Pelagibaculum spongiae: one gene and its partner. The protein of the gene in region 2 interacts with the protein of the main gene of each other region in a pairwise test. Links are inferred from orthologs where the notes say so. Each region holds a gene or a part of one and is shown on either strand. Other genes may lie near its edges.

Evidence for each region.
Region 1: the proteins of recA (region 2) and dprA interact in binary tests that used the Bacillus subtilis proteins (3 or more experiments, as listed by UniProt). The link is inferred for Pelagibaculum spongiae from one-to-one orthologs.

Annotation. Positions count from the first base shown.
Region 1 is NZ_QDDL01000005.1:58,704-61,859, reverse strand. The notes cover bases 1-2,833. They hold dprA (DNA-processing protein DprA), read left to right. Parts: upstream 1-766; coding sequence 767-1,900; downstream 1,901-2,833. Other genes in these bases: DC094_RS12765 (DNA topoisomerase family protein), read left to right, coding at 2,435-2,833; DC094_RS12770 (Smg family protein), read left to right, coding at 1,910-2,374; DC094_RS12780 (LysM peptidoglycan-binding domain-containing protein), read left to right, coding at 1-746. In the rest of the region: more of DC094_RS12765, read left to right, coding at 2,834-2,989; L-threonylcarbamoyladenylate synthase type 1 TsaC, read left to right, coding at 3,009-3,156. UniProt on the Bacillus subtilis protein: Protein that helps load RecA onto ssDNA during transformation. Binds cooperatively to circular ssDNA, is able to bridge different segments of DNA. Favors the loading of RecA onto SsbA- or SsbB-coated ssDNA and formation of RecA-DNA filaments.
Region 2 is NZ_QDDL01000003.1:432,084-435,394, reverse strand. Bases 1-2,988 are described here. They hold recA (recombinase RecA), read left to right. Parts: upstream 1-941; coding sequence 942-2,036; downstream 2,037-2,988. Other genes in these bases: alaS (alanine--tRNA ligase), read left to right, coding at 2,767-2,988; DC094_RS10840 (regulatory protein RecX), read left to right, coding at 2,211-2,753; DC094_RS10850 (CinA family protein), read left to right, coding at 346-822; mutS (DNA mismatch repair protein MutS), read right to left, coding at 1-39. In the rest of the region: more of alaS, read left to right, coding at 2,989-3,311. UniProt on the Bacillus subtilis protein: Multifunctional protein involved in homologous recombination, DNA repair and competence.

The DNA of each region.
Region 1 (3,156 bases), on a different replicon or contig from region 2:
AAGGTCGTAAGGTCGTTAAACTCAAACCACAAATTCGAGTTCGCCCAATCGATAGCGCTATTCCAAGCATTCCACTAGAAGATATTCAGCCTTACCTAGTGGGCGCAGTGGTGATGAGCGATAAAGAAATTGCCAATGCCGCACATTTGGTCGCTGGCCGCGAAAAGAACTTTTACATGTCGACTTCACAGAAGGGTTATGTAAAAGGTTTGGTTGATACCGATAATCGGGGCTATTCAATTTACCGTCCAGGTGTTGAATATAAAGACCCTGAGACGGGTGAAGTGCTTGGTCGTGAAATGGTTTACGTTGCTCAAGCAACGGTAGTTCGTGGTGGTGACTTAGTTACTGTGCGAATTAATGCCTCGAAGATCGAAGCTAAGCCGGGCGATATTATCGTTCCAGCATTGGCACAGCATATCCGTCCTTACTATCAGCCCCATACAGCTAATGCAGATTTGAACGGTCGAATCCTTTCAGTTTACGGCGGCAATAAGTTGATTGGTCAGCACAATGTGATTGTTCTGAGCAAGGGTGAAAATGACGGTATGGAAGCGGGCCATGTATTCGCTCTACACCAGGTTGGTGACACGGTGAAAGATCCACTAACTCGTGAAAAAACTAAGTTACCTGATGAAGAAGCCGGTGTTGCTATGGTATTCCGTACTTTCGATCGGGTGAGCCTTGCGCTGGTAATGAAAGCAGAACGTCCAATGCACGTGAATGACCGTTTTGCTAAGCCATAAGTAACGAAAAGAGATAACCAATGATCGGCGAACATGGATGTTCTGCTGATGAGGTACGGGCCAGACTGGCGTTAATACAATGCGCTGGGATTGGCCCGTTAACTTATCTGGCACTAATAAAAACCTTTGGTGATGCACTTACCGCAGTCCAAGCTGACAGCGCTCAATTACGTGCTGAGCAGTGTTCGGAAAAACTGGTACGGCTGTTGCTCAAAACTCAACTGAGTTCTGCCGATCCGGTACTGGAAAAAATCCAGCAATCGAAGCTTTCCCTATTACTTCATGATCAAGATGGTTACCCGCGTGCGCTGGGTGCTTTAACCGATTTGCCGCCTTTGCTGTTTGCCCGAGGTAATAGTGAGCTACTTAATCAGCCGCAGCTTGCAGTAGTTGGCAGTCGAAAAGCCAGTAAGGCGACCCGAGATCTCACCACCCAAATAGCCGAAGAAATTGCCCTGCACGGATTGGTTATTACCAGTGGCCTAGCGCTGGGTGTTGATGCTGCTGCACATTCGGGAGCAGTGCAGGCGAGAAAGCCCACGATTGCGGTGATGGGAACCGGTGTTGATGTGATTTACCCGGCGCGCCACCAAGCGCTAGCAGAACAAATTTTGCAAAATGATGGTGTATTAGTTTCTGAATTTATCCCTGGCACCAAACCTTTTCCGGCTAACTTTCCTAAACGAAATCGAATTATTTCTGGTTTATCGCTAGGTGTTCTAGTGGCTGAAGCTGCAGAAAAAAGCGGCTCTTTGATAACTGCGGCCCATGCATTGAATCAGGGGCGTGAAGTGATGGCACTTCCTGGGCCAGCATGGAATCCAGCCTATGCCGGTAATAACCGATTAATTCAACAAGGCGCGATGCTGGTTTTAAATAGTAGGGATGTTTTAGAAACCTTGGAATGGCAGCAGATGAGTGCCGCTGAAAACCAACCAATTTCCAATGAAGATTCCCAGCAACAAGTACTGGCTGAAGAAGAAGCCAAAGTCTTGAAATGCCTGACAGACCAGGTGTCGGCAATCGATCAGATCATTGAGCTATGCGGATTGACGGCGGGCGTGGTTTCCTCCATCCTTCTCACCCTTGAGCTGAGGGGATTAATTATTGCAACACCCGGCGGCTTTTATCGCGCTCCCGCAAGTTATTTCTGAAGGAACTCTATGCTCGACGTCTTAATGTATTTGTTTGATCACTTTATGGAAAGTGAATCTGGATGGCACCCGGTACATGACCAGTTAATTCAAGAATTAGAACAGGCCGGATTTCCAGGAAAAGACATTCGACATGCCCTTGATTGGATTGATGGGCTAGACAGCTACGGCCAACAAGCCATGCTGGGTTCTTCGGTTGCGTTAAATAGCGTGCGTATTTTTAATGGTTATGAACAGCAGCGACTGGATACAGAATCCCGTGGCATGCTGGTGTTTCTCGAGCAAGAAGGTGTGCTGGACCCAGCGATTCGTGAAATGGTAATGGATCGTTTAATGGCGTTTGACGGCTCTTTGGATGTTGAGCATGTTAAATGGGCCGCTTTATTAGTGTTATGTTCAATTCCAGGGCAGGAAGCCGCATTAGCGTGGATGGAAGACATGGTGTTTGAAGGCCGCGAATTATTAATGCAGTAATCGCCAAATAAGCGAAGCTGTTTTAATTGTTTTGACGTGGTTGCTGTGGAGTAAACCGTTGTGAAGGATATTCCTGAAGTCTGCCCTGAGTGTGCCAAGCCATTGCATTGGCGATCGGGTGCTGGCGGACATTTTCTCGGCTGTACCGGTTATCCCGAGTGCAGTTTTCTGATTTACCCCCAAGGCGGTGATCCTGAATTATTTCATCAGCAGATAGATACCAGCAGTAATTGTCCAGAATGTGGCGGTGAATTGCAGGTTAAATCTGGTCGTTATGGAAAATTCATTGGCTGCGCTAATTACCCACAATGTAAGCACATAGATTCTGTGCATAAACCCAAAGAAACCGGTATTGCCTGCCCCAAGTGCAAAAAAGGTGCTTTGGTTGAACGTAGCTCACGCCATGGAAAAATTTTCTGGTCGTGTAGTGAATTTCCTGAGTGCAAATATAGCGTTTGGGATCATCCGGTTGATCAGAGTTGCCCGGAATGTAGCTGGCCAGTGATGCTGCTAAAAGACCACAAAAGCCGTGGTAAAGAATTAGTCTGTGCCAGAAAAATCTGTAAGTATCGTCAAGCGGTAGATTTAAGTGCCAGTGAAGCTGGCGAGGCATAACTAGGCGGAAGTTAGTGAAATGAAAATGCCGAGTAGATCCGCACTTGAGTGGGTCGCCAGTCACCATAAATTTAGTATTGAACGAGCAGTTGCTGCGTTGTATCGCGGTGAGTTAATTGCCTATCCGACAGAATCTGTTTTTGGATTGGGTTGTAACCCGTTTGATG
Region 2 (3,311 bases):
TGGCGTGTGGGGGCTTTTGCTATCCTTGATTTTGCTCATCAGTCTACTGTTCTACGCTCTGTGGAGGTTGGAAATCACTACGGGTTATTTCGGCTGATCACTGCTGTTGTTGATTTCAGCAAACCAATCAGCCGGCCATTGTAGCAATCGCTGTCCAAGGTGCCAGTAGAGAAGTGCTTTTTACGGTTAATCTGATTGATTCAGCAGGATGGATTACTGATCAAAACGAATTCGATATAGTTACTCATTTTTGAGATCCTGCAAGAATGCTGGTTCTGCGACGAACTGTGGTGGGGTTACTTATTTTATGCAGGTTCACTTTTGCCTGATAGCGCAGGAGGCGCCATGAATGCTTTTCAATTAGCTCAAGCGGTGGGCGAACGCCTACAGCAAAAGAAACTGTTTTTAGTTACGGCGGAATCTTGCACCGGTGGTGGCATTGCCGATGCAGTTACCGCCGTTGCCGGTAGTTCTGGCTGGTTTGAGCGCGGTATTGTTACCTATTCCAATCAAGCCAAAAATCGTTACTTGCAAGTGCCGATGGATCTGATTGATCAGCATGATGCGGTTAGCCAACAAGTGGCTGCTGCTATGGCGCTTGGTGCTGCTGAGCGTAATAATGAAGTCTCGATTTCTGTCACGGGCTTAGCTGGCCCAGATGGTGGCAGTGAAAAAAAACCAGTAGGTACGGTTTGGTTTGGCTTCTCAATTAAAGGAAATGTTGTCACTATTTGTCAGCATTTTATAGGTGATCGTCAGGCAGTAAGAGCGCAGGCAGTAGTCTTTGCCTTGTCTCAACTGCTTAAGCAACTGGCTGACTAATCATCAGTTATTGGCCAACGACTAGTGATTGTTAGAAAATTTTATTTGCAAAGATTCTTTGCCAGACCAAAACAACTGTATTAACATACAGCAAAACGCACTGTTTATCAGAGGATGGTATGGACGATCAAAAACGTAAAGCGTTAGACATGGCACTCGGTCAAATTGACCGCCAATTCGGTAAAGGCTCAGTAATGCGCCTGGGCGAGGAACAGCGTAAAGCGATTCCTGCTATTTCTACCGGTTCTTTGGGTTTGGATGTTGCGCTGGGTATAGGCGGATTGCCTAAAGGCCGAGTAGTTGAAATCTATGGTCCGGAGTCTTCTGGTAAAACCACGCTGGCATTGCAAGCGATTGCTGAATCTCAAAAAACAGGCGGCACTTGTGCCTTTGTTGATGCCGAGCATGCGTTAGATCCAAACTACGCCGAAAAACTGGGTGTTAATGTCGATGAGTTACTGGTTTCTCAGCCAGATACCGGCGAGCAGGCATTAGAAATTACCGATATGTTGGTGCGCTCAGGTGCAGTAGATTTAGTGGTAATTGACTCGGTAGCGGCATTAACGCCAAAAGCTGAAATTGAAGGCGACATGGGTGATGCCCACGTCGGTTTACAAGCGCGTTTAATGTCACAAGCACTGCGTAAAATCACCGGCAGCATCAAGCAAGCGAACTGTATGGTTATCTTCATCAACCAGATTCGTATGAAAATCGGTGTCATGTTTGGCAGCCCAGAAACCACCAGTGGTGGTAACGCACTAAAATTCTACGCTTCAGTTCGTTTAGATATTCGTCGTATCGGCGCTATCAAGAAGGGCGATGAAGTACTGGGTAACGAAACCCGGGTTAAAGTTGTTAAGAACAAGGTAGCTCCTCCTTTCCGTCAGGCTGAATTCGATATTCTGTATGGCGAAGGTGTTTCCCGTGAAGGTGAAATCATCAGCATGGGCGCCAAGGAAGAGATCATCGAAAAGTCCGGTGCATGGTATAGCTATTCCGGTACTCGAATTGGCCAAGGTAAGGAAAATGTTCGTCAGTATCTGAAGGACAACCCTGAAACTGCCAACGAGATTGAACAGAAAATTCGTAAAAAACTGTTGGTTGATCCTTTGCAGGCAGAAGCAGATAAAAAACAGGCAGCAACTGACGCGAAAGCGGCAGCAGAAAAGCCAGCAGGTAAAGCTGCGCTTAAGGAAGTTGGCAAAAAAGGCTAACTTCCCGGCAGTGCGTTAATCTGCCAAATCCTCTGAGAAGCCGCGTTTGCATTACGATGCAAGCGCGGCTTTTTTTGTGGTTAAAACTTTTTATGGCTGAACATTGCACTGGTTAATGAGTTTTAGCTGGTGGATCAAATAATTAATTTGCATGAATAATCGTCTAGTTGATCGGTGGCAGCTAAAAAGTGCCTGAAGGTCGAAGCCTTGTTGTTGCTGCGTTATACTGCTGTGTCGAATATTTTCCCTGCTGAGGATTTCTGTAGCACTATGGAAGATCAGGATATCCGGGTAAGGGCAATTGGTTTGCTCTCACGACGGGAGCATTCATTAAAAGAGCTGCAACAAAAGTTGTTAGCTAAAGGTGCCGACCCCGACGCATTGAAGCCAGTGCTGGAGTGGGTAGTAGCCGAAAATTATCAAAGCGATCAGCGTTATTGTGAAATGTTGGTGCGCAATCGTTGTGACGCTGGCTATGGCATGATGCGAATCCGCCAAGAGTTGTCAGTAAAAGGTATTGATAGAGAGTTAGCTGGTGAAGTGCTGGAAAGTTTGCAGCCCGACTGGTGTGACATTGCGTATCAGCAACTCCTGAAAAGGTTTGGCGAAAATTGGCAAGTGGGGCATGATGCCCGCAAGGTTCAAGCCTTTTTAGCTCGACGTGGATTTGATTCTTCTCAAGTAAAGGTTGCCATGCATCGGCAGCAAGATTGGTAGGTTAGAGGATTAGATGGATAACCGTTTTGTAAGTAGCGCAGATCTGCGTGAAGCTTTCCTGAATTATTTCGAAGAGCGTGGTCACCAGCGTGTGCCATCCAGTCCTTTGGTTCCGGGCAATGACCCGACCTTGCTGTTTACCAATGCTGGCATGGTGCAGTTTAAGGACGTTTTCTTGGGTGATGATATTCGTAACTACACCCGGGCGACGACTTCCCAGCGTTGTGTGCGTGCCGGTGGCAAGCATAACGATCTGGATAACGTCGGTTATACCGCGCGTCATCACACCTTCTTTGAAATGATCGGCAATTTTAGTTTTGGTGATTACTTTAAGCGTGAAGCGATTCAATACGCTTGGGACTTTTTGACCAAAGAAATGGGCCTGCCACAAGAAAAATTGTGGATCACCGTTTATGAAGATGACCAAGAAGCTGAAGATATTTGGCTAAAGGAAATGGGCGTTTCCGCTGAGCGTTTTTCTCGCTGCGGTGCCAAGGACAACTTCTGGTCAATGGGCGATACCGGCCCTTGCGGACCTTGTTCTGAAATTTTCTATGA